3 regions of the Natronocella acetinitrilica genome follow, and region 1 is predicted to be linked to each of the others. Evidence: predicted binding sites of a transcription regulator. Region 1 holds the regulator's gene; each other region holds the start of a gene.
What was found. The regulator sigma-54, encoded in region 1, starts transcription at its own class of promoters, with help from an activator protein. The targets are predictions, from matches to a motif close to TGGCANGNTNCNTGCTT.

Region 1 (4,211 bases):
GGTTTCGCTGAAGCGCTTGATGAGTGTGGCGTCATCGGCGGTTAGAAAGACGATCTCCGTCTTGACCCCGTGAGCGCGGAGATGATCGAGAAAGCTTGGAAACTGTTGTAGATCCCCTGGCCGGTTGCGCGCATCAATGCCGACAGCGAAATCCTGGCCACCATCGGTGCCGAGCAGGCCGAGGTGCGCGCCCAGACCGGAGAGCAGGGAGATGGGCAGGTTGTCGATGCAGTAATAGCCGGCATCTTCCAGGGTGTGCAGCGCGACGGTCTTTCCAGAGCCGGACAGGCCGCTGACGATGATCAGGCGCCGGGCATCAGCCATGTCTCATCTCCCCATCGTGAGTCCGGGCTACGGCCTCCAGCAGCAACGGCAAGGGCCGACCGGAGGCAACCGGCAAGTGCAGTCGCCGCAGGCAGATGCCCCCCAGCGTGACTGCATCCCATTTGCCATGCAGACGTGGCCAGCTGGCCCATTGTTCCCTGGTTGGCTGCACGAGGTTAACCACGACGGCGATCTCACATTGGTCGGCGCAGCGTGTCTGCCGCAGTGGGCCAAGCCCGCGCACTTCGAGTAATCCGTGCAAGGCTGCGGGGGCATATCCGGTCAGACGGTCCGCCGTCACCGAGAGTTCTACCGCATCGTCTGCGACAAGCGTATGGCCGCGATCCATCAGCGCCAGGGCCAGATCGCTTTTGCCAATGCCGCTGTCACCAGTCAGCAGCACGCCTTTGTTGAAGATCCGGACTAAGGTCCCGGGGATGACGGTTGCCGTTGTCATGGCGCTGTCCGACAGCTCGGTCCGGTCCTGGTCGAATAAAATTCCGGGCATCAACCGTCGGCGGCCTGGTCGCCGTTCCAGGCCGTCAGCAGATCATGCAGGGCAGACGCCGAATCCGCTTCGCGCAGCCGGTTGCAGAATTCAGGGTCGCTGAACATCTCCGCCAGCCGCGCGAGGATCTGCAAGTGCTCGTCGGTAAAGTGCTCCGGCACGACCAGGGCAAACAGCAGATCCACCGGCTGTCGGTCGAAGGCATCGAAATCGATGCCTTCGGGAAGCTTGATGAAAGCGGCAGTGGCGGTATCGCTGCCTTCCACGCGGGCGTGAGGCAAGGCAACGCCTTTGCCAAGCCCGGTGCTCCCGAGTTTTTCGCGACTTATCAGCTTGTTGAAGATAGCGCCCGCGTTCAGACCGGCTGCTTCGCCCGCCACGAGTTCGCTGAGCACTTCCAGCCCGCGTTTCTTGCTGGATACGGCCACATCGCAGCCGATGCGGTCCTGGGTCAACAGGTCGGCAATCTTGATCATTGGTTTGCACGCCGGATCGCCGATCCGGCCCCGCCCCTGGGCAAACGGCCTGCCCGTTCAGTGTATGTCGACCGGAGATGCCGCCCAGGGCATCGCCGGCCAGCCTGGTCACTCCTCGAGATCACCACCGGCCGCTTTCGCCTGAAGGCCTTCGACTCGATGATGGTCGGTGAGTTTCTCCTTGTGCTTCTTCACCTGCCTGTCCAGTTTGTCGATCAGTGCGTCGATGGCAGCGTACATGTCTCCGGACACCGCGTCCGCGAACAGTTTCGCGCCGCCAAGCTGCAGTGTCGCCTCGGCCTTCTGGTCAAGTTTTTCCACCGTCAGAATCACGTGGGCGTCCACCATGTTGTCAAAGTGTCGCTCAAGACGGATGAACTTCTGCTGAACGTAGTCGCGGAGAGAATCGGTCAGATCAACGTGATGGCCCGTAATATCGACTTGCATGGCGCTCTCCTTAGTATCTCTTATTCAGGGCCCTGGGTGGGGGCGGCCGTTTACCGGGCCGACGACACCGCGCTCAGGCAATGCGCTTTCGTTCGTTGGATGAAGCGATGGCCATGGACTCCCGGTACTTCGCCACCGTGCGTCGGGCGACATTGATGCCTTCATCCTTCAGTATGTCCGCCAGTCGGCTGTCGCTGAGGGGTTTGCTCTCGTCCTCGTCGGCGATCAGTCGTTTGATGCGTGCGCGGATCGATGTTGCGGAGCACTCCTGACCGTCCACGGTATGGACATGGCTGGAAAAGAAGTACTTGAACTCGAATGTGCCCCTGGGGGTATACATGTATTTCTGGGTCGTGATGCGGGAGATGGTGGACTCGTGCATCTCCACCTCTTCGGCAACTTCCCGCAGCACCAGCGGCTTCATCGCCTCCTCGCCAAACTCGAAGAAGTCCTGCTGATGATTGACAATACATGTGGCGACTTTCAGCAGCGTGTCGTTGCGACTGCGCAGACTCTTGATGAGCCACCGTGCCTCCTGCAGATGCTGCCGTAGGGTCGTATTCTCGTTACTGCTGTCCGCCCGCCGCACCAGACTCGCATAATAACTGTTGACGCGCACCCGTGGCGTTGCCTCCGGGTTCAACTCGACTCGCCAGGCACCTTGAACCTTGCGCACGTAGACGTCCGGAGTCACATATTCGGCCTGCCGGTCACTGATCTGCGAGCCGGGCCGTGGATCCAGGGTGCGGATCAGCGCAAGGACGTGCTGCAGCTCTTCCTGATCGAGCTTCATGCGCCGGGTCAGCTGGGCGATCTGCCGGCTGCCGAGCAATTCCAGGTGCTGGTCAACGAGACGGATGGCCGGCTCCAGCCAGGGCGTGTCCGGCGGCAGGACCTGTAATTGCAGTAATAGCGCTTCCCGCGGGTTCACCGAGGCAACCCCCAGGGGATCGAAGCGCTGGATGAGATGGCGCACGGCCTCGACCTCATCAAGTTCGACTTCCCACTCCGGGGGTAGCGCTGCGAGGATGTCGTCCAGGCTGCTGCTGAGGTAGCCGTCGTCCCGCACCGAGTCGATGATGGCCTCGCCGATGGCGCGATCGCGCTCGTTCAGCGGACTCAGTTCGAGTTGCTCCTGGAGGTGGTCCTGCAGACTGCGACTGCTGCTGGAGCGGCTCTCCCAGGAGTCCATCTGCTCATCGCTGTCGCCGGCGCTGTAGCTGGTGGCTCCGTCATAGACGTCGTTCCAGTCGGAATCCAGGGGCAGGTCGTCGGGGATATCGTCGGGTGCGGTGTTGTTGGACTCGTCGACTTCCCGTTCGGCAACCTCGCGGCGGGCTTCATCCCGCTCCGCCTGCTGTCGGGCTTCGGCATCGTCCCCATCGCGGTTGTCGGCGATGGCTTCCTCGTCGATTTCGTCGTCGTGTTCACTCGCCGGTTCCAGCATGAGGTTGGAATCCAGGGCCTGCTGGATCTCGGTGCGCAGCTCAAGTGTCGATAGCTGTAACAGGCGGATCGCCTGCTGCAGCTGTGGGGTCATTGTGAGGGTCTGGCCGAGTCGAAGTTGTAGCGACTGTTTCATGGGCAGGGGGTTACCGGATTACATGGTAAATGGGCGCCGGAGCGGCGCTGCCATTGATCATGTAGCCTTTTTGTGGTGCCGGATTCCGCATGCATTCAACGTCGTGGCGAAGCGTCCGGATCATCGTAACGGAAAAGACAGGCGCTGAGAACAGCGCATGGCCCGAGTCTTGCGTGTCAACGGGTTCGCCGTGGCCATGATCACATGCGGAAACCTTCACCGAGGTAGACTTCCCGCACCCGCTGGTTGGCCAGAATGTCTTCCGCGCCGCCTTCGGCAATGACTTCCCCACCGCTCAGAATGTAGGCACGCTGGCAGATGCCGAGGGTCTCGCGCACATTGTGGTCCGTGATCAGGACGCCGATTCCCCGGGCGGCCAGGTGGCGGATGATCTCCTGAATATCCAGGACGGAAATGGGGTCGACCCCGGCGAAGGGTTCATCCAGCAGAATGAAACGCGGGTTTGCCGCCAGCGCGCGGGCAATTTCCACACGGCGCCGCTCGCCCCCGGACAGGCTGATGCCCATCTGGTCGCGCAGGTGACTGACGTTGAACTCGTCGAGCAACTCACCCACCCGGTCTCGGCGCTGTTGCCGGTTGAGTTCGGGCCGGGTCTCGAGAATGGCCATCAGATTGTCGGCAACGCTCAGTTTGCGGAACACCGAGGCTTCCTGGGGCAGGTAGCCGACACCACGCCGGGCCCGTACATGCATGGGCAGTCGGGTGATGTCCTTGCCATCCAGTTCGATGCGACCGCCGTCGGTGGGCACGAGGCCCACCACCATGTAGAAGCAGGTTGTCTTGCCAGCGCCATTGGGCCCGAGCAGGCCCACCACCTCACCCGTATTCACCAACAGGGATGCGCTACGCACCA
Region 2 (4,211 bases), on a different contig from region 1:
CGCCATTACCGCCTACGCCCGCGCCGTGGAACTGGGGCGTACCGAAGCCTTGGGCCCACTGGTCGCCAACCGCGAAGAAGCGGGTGTGGAACGCCCGGCCGACCCGCTGGAGCAGTGGATCGACCGCAACCCGGACAACCCACAGGCGCGGTTCTCGCTGGGTAACTGGTATCTGGAGCGCGAGCAGTATGAAGACGCTGCGCGCCACTATGGCGTGTTGGCGGACCTGACCGATCGCGAGAATGCCGTGGTGCTCAACAACCTGGCCTGGCTCTATCAGCAGCTTGGCGATGGTCGGGCTCTGGAAACCGCCCGCGCTGCGTACAGCCTGGCACCGGAGAGCGCCGCAGTCATGGATACCCTGGGATGGATCTACTTCCAGACCGGCGACGTGGACAACGCCGTCGAACTGCTGGGGCGTGCGGCCGCGGCAGCGCCGGACAACGCCGAAATCCAGTATCACCACGGCGTTGCGCTGGCGGAAGACAGCCAGACGGACGCAGCCCGGGATGCCCTTAATCGCGCGCTGGAGTTGGAAGAAACCGCCGCCTGGAGCGACGAAGCCCGCGCCATTCTGAACACGCTCTAACCCCCGTCACACCCGCCGACGACCCCATTCGGGTCGTCGGCCTTCCTTACATTGTCCGCTTGCGCACCAAAGTGGAACTACGCATGCGGCTGTTTTATAGGACGTTTCCTTGTTGGCACAGGTCTCGCATGCACAAGTGTGCGTACAGGTGGGCAACGCCCAAACAGGGAAAGGAAGGACATCATGTGGAATAAAGCAATCACGGCAGGTGTTTTGACGGCAGGGCTGCTGTTTGCCGGACAGGCAAGTGCGACTCTGACCTGGTCGATCAGCGGTGAGGGTGAGACTGCGGCCAAAGAAGCCGAAGCAGCCTTCAAGGCCGGGCTCGCACCGGGTTACATCACCGAGGACTTCGAGAGCTTCACTGTCAATACGACGGCCGACACTGATCTGCCGACGTCGATCAACACCTCGGTCGGAGACTTCACGCAGGTCCAGGCTGGTTCAGGTGGCATCTGCGAGCAGTACAATAGCTGCAGTGGACTGCTGATCCTGGATAATGCCTCCAGTGAGTACGGCGGCCGCTTTAACACTACCGATAAGCCGGGCAGCCAGTGGCTGGACAGCAACGATTCCAGAGAATTGTTGTTCGAGCCGATTGGCGGCGTGAACTCTGTCGGCTTCTTCATCACCGACCCGAATGACGCCGGTGGGCTCTTCGACTTCACGTTGACAGATGGCACCAGCACAAGCCTGTTTATCAAGGATCTGTTCGAGGGATCCATGGGCAACGGCAAGGTGTTTTACCTGACCTTCTTTGCCAGCTCAGACATCAGCAGCATCAAGATCGCAACCAACAACCGGGATGACGGCTTCGGTATCGACGACGTGACCGTCGGCCGCGTGCCGGAACCCGCAACGCTGGGCATGCTGGGACTTGGCCTGATCGGCCTGGCCGCAGCAGCACGCCGCCGTCGGAAGTCTTCCGACCTAACTTGATCCTCAGCGAGTTTGCAGTATCAAAAACGGGGCCTCAGGGCCCCGTTTCTTTCTTATGAACCCGTTCTTGTCCCCGGGTCCCGTAGGGTGTGTTAGCGCAAAGCGCGTAACGCACCGTCACCCAGCCTTGCCCCCCCTCCCTCGACACAAGCCATAGACGGAATTCTTTACAGCTCACTCCGACACACGCGATGCACCAAAACACAAGCACCTGATTTTTATAAAAAAATAATACATATTGCAGGTGGCACGGGACATGCTTACTTAACCGTACGAATAGATGGATCCGTGCCAAGCGGAACTTGGTATGCGCGAGGTGCATGAGATGAACAGTAAACGGTCGGTCTGGACAGGATGGAAGCTCGGCTCAATCGGGCTGGGCACTTTGGGGCTCCTGGGGCTCCCAGCGGCAGCATTCGGCGGCGTGCTCATCACGGCCACCATCGACGGCAATGATTGTTCTGGTTTCTTCGGCCAAGGGTTTCGAAGTTGCCAGATCTTCAACGCAGGCGATGAAGGTGACGTGAAGATTTCACCGGTCATCGCCAAATACGACGTCGAAGAGGACGAATGGGAGACAAACTCAGCTCTGTATCCCAATATCGATGGCTCGGAATTCAGCTTCGGAACTGGTTCTGAAGGGACTTGGAACTACACCCCTGGTGACGGTGACCCGGGCGTTCGGTTCTGGGCTGCCAAGGGTGGCAACTTCTTCAACCTGTTCTGGGTAGTTGGTGAGGATGAAGCTGGCCTCTGTGACGGTAGCGGCGTGAGCCTGCTCACCCTTGACTGCCTGAATGCCGCCCAAGTGGTGACCAGCGGGTCGTGGATTACTCCGACCAACCCGAATAACGGTAACCTCACCGGCCTGTCTCACCTGACCTTCTACAACGAGAAGGCGGCTACAAAGGTTCCGGAACCCGCCACACTCGGCATGCTCGGACTCGGCCTGCTTGGTCTTGCAGCCGCCACACGGCGCCGCCGCAGCAAGTAGACCTTGCCTACAGCATTCTTCTAGGGGCACCTGCGCGGTGCCCCTTTTTTGTGTTGTCGAAGTTCCTTACAACCTGATCCACCAAACTCGATATCTCCAGCCTGACCCACCTGAACTCAGTGACTTACGCCATTGGCAGTATTCCTGCGTTGATGTTCATGCACTGACATTATGAACGCAACAAAAGGGTGGGATTTATGCGACTTGGATTTACGATGAAGACAACCGCACAGACGGTCGCCCTAGCAGGGCTCTTGGGTGGGATGGCCTTTGCGGTATCGGCCGCGCCGATCACAGGGGATCCGATCGGCAACGACTTCGGCTGGGAGCCGAATAGCACCAACCAGCAAAACTTCGATCAGGAAGTTCCGGGCCGTGAAGGGCAAGAGGTGCCTTATGTCCTCTTCAGTGACAGTGGGCCTGGCTTCGTCACTCTCGATTTCTTCAATGAAACGAATTCTCAAGCGTTCTTCGAAACCCGCATCGACGGCGTACAAACCGGCACGAGCCCCCATCCGATTGTAATTGGCGACACCATCCATAGCGGCGTCAATGTCGACAACCGGGGCGCAGACGGCGTGAGCTTCATTCAGCAAACGTTTGGCGCCGAGCAATTTGTCGACGTACGGCTCGCCCTCGGCGGCGAACGGGATTGGGACTTTGACTGGGTACGCTTCGAAGTGGGCTCTACTGCCTCAGTGCCTGAGCCTGGCATCCTAGCGCTGCTCGGTCTGGGCCTGCTTGGTCTCGTCATTGCGCGTCGCCGGAGCGTTTGAGTCGACGCGCCTAGGGAGCTTAATTGGTCGGTAGCGATGGAGCCCCGCTGATGCGGGGCTTTTTTTGTCGGTGCGTTACGGCCTTCGGCCTAACGACACCCTACAGTAGGCCGTGCTCGATCGAGTGTATGGTGGGCGCCATTAGGCTGGAGGCCTCAACGCACCGATCCCACGCACGAGATACGCAAAAAAAACGGCAGCCCTGGGGCTGCCGTTTCTGATCATCACGCTACTTACTACGAGTGCTTCTTATCGCTCGGAGCGGCGACGGCGGGCCGCGAAGCCCATGCCAAGCAGACCGAGACCGAGCATGCCCAGGGTGGCGGGCTCAGGGACGGCAGCCGTGGCAACTTCGAAGGCGTTGTTGCCGCTGGTCAGCTGAACGCTATCGAAGTCACCCGAAAACGACACATATTGGTCGAATTCATAGTTGTCGTTCGTTGCTGAGAAGTTCTCGCCGTACTCTTCGTTGACGGCGGCCGTGAGATCACTGCCACCGTATTCGGAGATCAATCTGTCACCGGTGAAGAACTGAATCAGGTTGAACTCGTCGACGGAGCCCCAGTAGAAGGAGAACACACCATCAAGCCCGGTTACATCGATCGCCGTGCTGGGATCACCGTCAACGTCTTCTATCGACGAAGACAGCTGCTCACTGGTCATGTTGAATGACGTGGTGTTATCCGGATCGCTGCTATCAGATCCAGGCGTCAGGAATTCGTTGCTTGAGTCGAATGACGGATCCGCCACGCCACCGCCGCTCACGTCATAGCCGCCGGACGCCAAATCGACGCATTCGGCTGAAATGCACTCGAAACCGAGCAACTCGGGATCATCAGCTGTCGGCACCTCCAGCGCGGAATTCGCGGTGCCAGACATCAGCAGAGCGGCGGACGCCGTTCCCGCTGCCCAC
Region 3 (4,211 bases), on a different contig from region 1:
ACCGCCGTGGGGGTGGGCAACACCAGCAAGGACCTGCTCAACGTGAGCCGGGTGCTGCAGCTCAACTGGGTCACCCATGTTCGCCGCATCGTGTTGCCGGGTGCCGTGCCCATGATCTTCACCGGTCTGAGGCTGTCCCTGGGGATCGGCTGGATGGTGTTGATCGCGGCTGAGATGCTGGCGCAGAACCCGGGGCTCGGCAAGTTCGTCTGGGACGAATTCCAGAACGGCAGTTCCGCCTCGCTGAGCCGCATCATGGTCGCCGTACTGGTGATCGGGCTGATCGGCTTCGCCCTGGATCGCACCATGCTGGTGCTTCAGCGCCTGTTGTCCTGGGACAAGAGCGCCGTGCTGCGTTGAGCAGTTGCCGGGCAGAAGGAGATAACGCAATGACACATCTGACCATCGATCACGTATCCATGGATTTCCCCACCCCCCAGGGGCCCTTTCGGGCGCTTGACGGCGTAAACCTGAAAATCGAGCGTGGCGAATTCGTCTCGCTGATCGGGCACTCCGGTTGCGGCAAGTCCACCGTGCTGAACATCGTCGCTGGGCTGCTGCAGGCCACCCGGGGTGGTGTGGTGCTGGACGGCAAGGAGATCGACACGCCCGGCCCCGACCGCGGCGTCGTGTTCCAGAATCACAGTCTGGCGCCTTGGCTCACCGCCTATCAGAACGTGGAACTGGCAGTGCGGCAGGTCTTCAAGGGCAGGAAGACCCGCGCCGAAATGCGCGAGTGGATCATGCACAACCTGCGTCTGGTGCATATCGAGCACGCCATGGACAAGCGGCCCGACGAACTCTCCGGAGGCATGAAGCAGCGGGTTGGCATCGCCCGTGCCCTGGCCATGGAGCCGAAGGTCCTGCTCCTGGACGAGCCGTTTGGTGCATTGGATGCCCTGACCCGTGCCCATCTGCAGGACTCGCTCATGGAGATTCACGCCGATCTCGGCAACACGGTCATCATGATCACCCACGACGTGGACGAGGCGGTGCTCCTCTCCGACCGGATCGTGATGATGACCAATGGCCCGGCAGCTACCGTGGGCCACGTGCTGGAGGTGGATCTGGAGCGGCCTCAGGATCGCGTCATGCTGGCCGAGTCCCGACTCTACAACCAGTATCGGCAGGCGGTGCTGCGTTTCCTCTATGAAAAGCAGCGCAAGGTGGAACCGCTGGCCCGGCGGGACGGCGGGACCCGGGCGGCGTCCGCCGGACGAAAGGCCGCCGGCCATGCGTAGTTCTGCATCATTGCGGTGCAGCATCATGCGGCTGTTCACCATTTTGGGGCATGAAACAGCGGCTTTCTTGTCGGAACGTGCGCGTGAAACTGCCGGCAGGGCGCATGGAGTCTCTGTTTCAGGCTATCGGAAGTGGTTGGGCAAAGGCCGGTTTTCATGATTTGCCGGATGCCTGGCTGATAGGAAGCGCCGGGCCATGGCACGCAACTTGTAACCGATTACTGCAGTTAGTTGGCTCGTTCGTGTGCCCCAGGGCTCGCGACAGGTCTATGACAGGCCCGAGCCTCGAACAAAGGCGTTCACGCCATCGCACCCAGGGTGCGGTGGGGTGAACGCCTTTTTTTTGCCTGATTCTAGGGAGCGCGTCATGAAGGAAAAACTGGTTCTGGTGGGTAACGGCATGGCCGGCATGAAGGTCATCGAGGAGTTGATGACCATTGCACCGGACAAGTACGACATCACCGTCTTCGGCAGCGAGCCCCACGGCAACTACAACCGCATCATGCTCTCGCCGCTGCTCGCCGGTGAGAAGAGCCTCGACCAAATCATGATCAACGGTGAGGACTGGTACGCCGAGCACGGTATTACCCTGCACAAGGGCAAGGAGGTCATCGAGGTCGACCGTATCGGCAAGCGCGTCCATGCGGCTGATGGCACGGTTGAGCCGTATGATCGCCTGTTGCTCGGAACCGGCTCCAATCCCTTCATCATTCCGGTGCCGGGGCACGATCTTCCCGGCGTGGTCAGCTATCGCGACGTCAAGGATGTGGACGCCATGCTGGCGGCAAGCCGCAAGCACAAGAAGGCTGTCGTCATCGGTGGCGGGCTGCTGGGGCTAGAGGCCGCCTATGGCCTGATGCAGCAGGGCATGGAGGTAACCGTGATCCACCTCATGCCCTGGCTGATGGAGCGGCAGCTCGACGCCACCGCAGGACACTATCTGCAGCAATCGCTGGAGCATCGCGGCATGCGTTTTCGCATGGAGGCCGAGACCAGTGAGATCGTCGGTGACGATGCCGGCATCAGCGCGGTGCGTTTCAAGGATGGCAGCGAGGAAGCCGCCGATCTGGTGGTGATGGCCGTGGGTATTCGCCCCAACGTGGAACTGGCGAAGAAGGCGGGCCTTTACTGCGAACGCGGGGTCGTGGTTTCCGACACCATGCAGACCTTCGATCCGAGCATCTACGCCGTGGGTGAATGCGTGCAGCATCGCGGTCAGTGCTACGGTCTGGTCGCCCCGCTATTCGAACAGGCGAAGGTCTGCGCCAACCATCTGGCGGGCTATGGTTTCCGCCTCTACGAGGGCTCGGTCACCTCCACCAAGCTCAAGGTTACGGGCATTGATCTGTTCTCCGCCGGCGAGTTCCAGGAAGCCGAGGGGGTGGACACCATTGTCTATCAGGATCCATCGGCGGGGGTCTACAAGAAGGTCTGCGTCAAGGATGACCGAATCGTCGGCTCCGTACTCTACGGCGATACCGGCGATGGCACCTGGTACTTCCAGTTGCTGCGCGAGCAGACCTCGGTTGCCGATTTCCGTGACAGCCTGCTGTTCGGTCAGGCCCACCTGGGGGATGCCGGACACGGCGGCGTGAGCCAGGTTGCCAACCTGCCCGACGACGCCCAGATCTGTGACTGCAACGGTGTCTGCAAGGGCGACATCGTTCAGGCCATTACCAAGGAACAGCTGTTCACGCTGGATGAGGTCAAGGCTCATACCAAGGCGGCGGCGTCCTGTGGTTCCTGCACCGGCCTGGTGGAGCAGCTCCTCGCCGCCACCATGGGGGGTGACTACGAGGCTGCAGCGGTCAAGCCCATGTGCGGCTGCACCGACATGAGCCATGACCAGGTCCGTGAGGCCATCCGGGCACAGGAGCTGACCAGTCTGCGGGAGGTGTTCAACACCCTGGACTGGAAAACATCCGATGGCTGCGACAAGTGTCGCCCGGCCCTCAACTACTACCTGATCTCCACCTGGCCCGAGGCTGCCCAGGACGATTCCCAGGCCCGGTTCGTCAATGAGCGCATGCACGCCAACATCCAGAAGGATGGCACTTTCTCGGTGGTGCCGCGGATCTGGGGGGGCGTCACCAGTCCGCAGGAACTCCGCGCCATCGCCGAGGTGGCGGAAAAGTACCAGGTGCCCACGCTCAAGATCACCGGCGGTCAGCGCATCGACATGCTGGGTGTGAAAAAGGAGGACCTGCCCGGTGTCTGGGGTGAGTTATCCGACGCCGGCTTCGTCTCCGGGCATGCCTACGGCAAGGCGCTGCGCACGGTGAAAACCTGTGTCGGTTCCGAGTGGTGCCGCTTTGGCACCCAGGACTCCACCACCTGTGGGATCGAGCTGGAACGGATGACCTGGGGCAGCTGGACGCCCCACAAATTCAAGATGGCTGTCTCCGGCTGCCCGCGAAACTGTGCCGAGGCCAGCATCAAGGATTTCGGCGTGGTGGCCATCGAATCCGGCTGGGAGCTGCACGTCGGCGGCAACGGCGGCGTGAAAGTCCGCGCCACGGATGTGCTCTGCCGCGTCGAGACCATGGACGAGGTCAAGGAGTACTGCGCCGCCTTCATGCAGCTCTACCGGGAGGAGGCCCGCTACCTGGAGCGCACCGCGCCGTGGATCGAGCGGGTGGGGCTCTCTTACGTCAAGCAGCAGGTGGTAGAGGACGCCGCCAACCGCGAGGCGCTTGCGGCGCGTTTTCTCGCCTCCCAGAAGGGCGCCCAGGACGATCCGTGGAAGCTCTACAGCAAGAACCACCAGGACAAGTTCATTCCACTCAAGCGCGCAGTGTAGGCGCCTGTCGCCCGCTGCAAAGGAGTTTTTCAATGCAAACCGCCAAGGATGCAAACACGAGCGACTGGCTGGCGATCGGCCACCTTGACGATATTCCGGTGCTTGGTGCACGGGTGGTGGAAACGCCCCACGGCCCGGTGGCCGTGTTCCGCAACAGCGCTGACGAGGTG

Region 2: a site for sigma-54 is predicted at 1,774-1,790, ahead of J2T57_RS21420 (PEP-CTERM sorting domain-containing protein). Genes of this name have one in related genera too.
Region 3: a site for sigma-54 is predicted at 1,439-1,455, ahead of nirB (nitrite reductase large subunit NirB). Genes of this name have one in related genera too.

The regions. Positions count from the first base shown of each region.
Region 1 covers NZ_JALJXV010000002.1:340,914-345,124, reverse strand. The annotation lists gene rapZ (RNase adapter RapZ) at 1-324, opposite strand, end outside; gene J2T57_RS04935 (HPr kinase/phosphorylase) at 317-781, opposite strand; gene ptsN (PTS IIA-like nitrogen regulatory protein PtsN) at 832-1,308, opposite strand; gene hpf (ribosome hibernation-promoting factor, HPF/YfiA family) at 1,417-1,755, opposite strand; gene J2T57_RS04920 (RNA polymerase factor sigma-54) at 1,829-3,337, opposite strand; gene lptB (LPS export ABC transporter ATP-binding protein) at 3,538-4,211, opposite strand, start outside.
Region 2 covers NZ_JALJXV010000014.1:44,436-48,646, forward strand. The annotation lists gene prsT (XrtA/PEP-CTERM system TPR-repeat protein PrsT) at 1-589, shown strand, start outside; gene J2T57_RS21415 (PEP-CTERM sorting domain-containing protein) at 773-1,528, shown strand; gene J2T57_RS21420 (PEP-CTERM sorting domain-containing protein) at 1,809-2,522, shown strand; gene J2T57_RS21425 (PEP-CTERM sorting domain-containing protein) at 2,738-3,298, shown strand; gene J2T57_RS21430 (Npun_F0296 family exosortase-dependent surface protein) at 3,548-4,177, opposite strand.
Region 3 covers NZ_JALJXV010000005.1:310,863-315,073, reverse strand. The annotation lists gene J2T57_RS12325 (ABC transporter permease) at 1-360, shown strand, start outside; gene J2T57_RS12320 (ABC transporter ATP-binding protein) at 390-1,241, shown strand; gene nirB (nitrite reductase large subunit NirB) at 1,609-4,041, shown strand; gene nirD (nitrite reductase small subunit NirD) at 4,074-4,211, shown strand, end outside.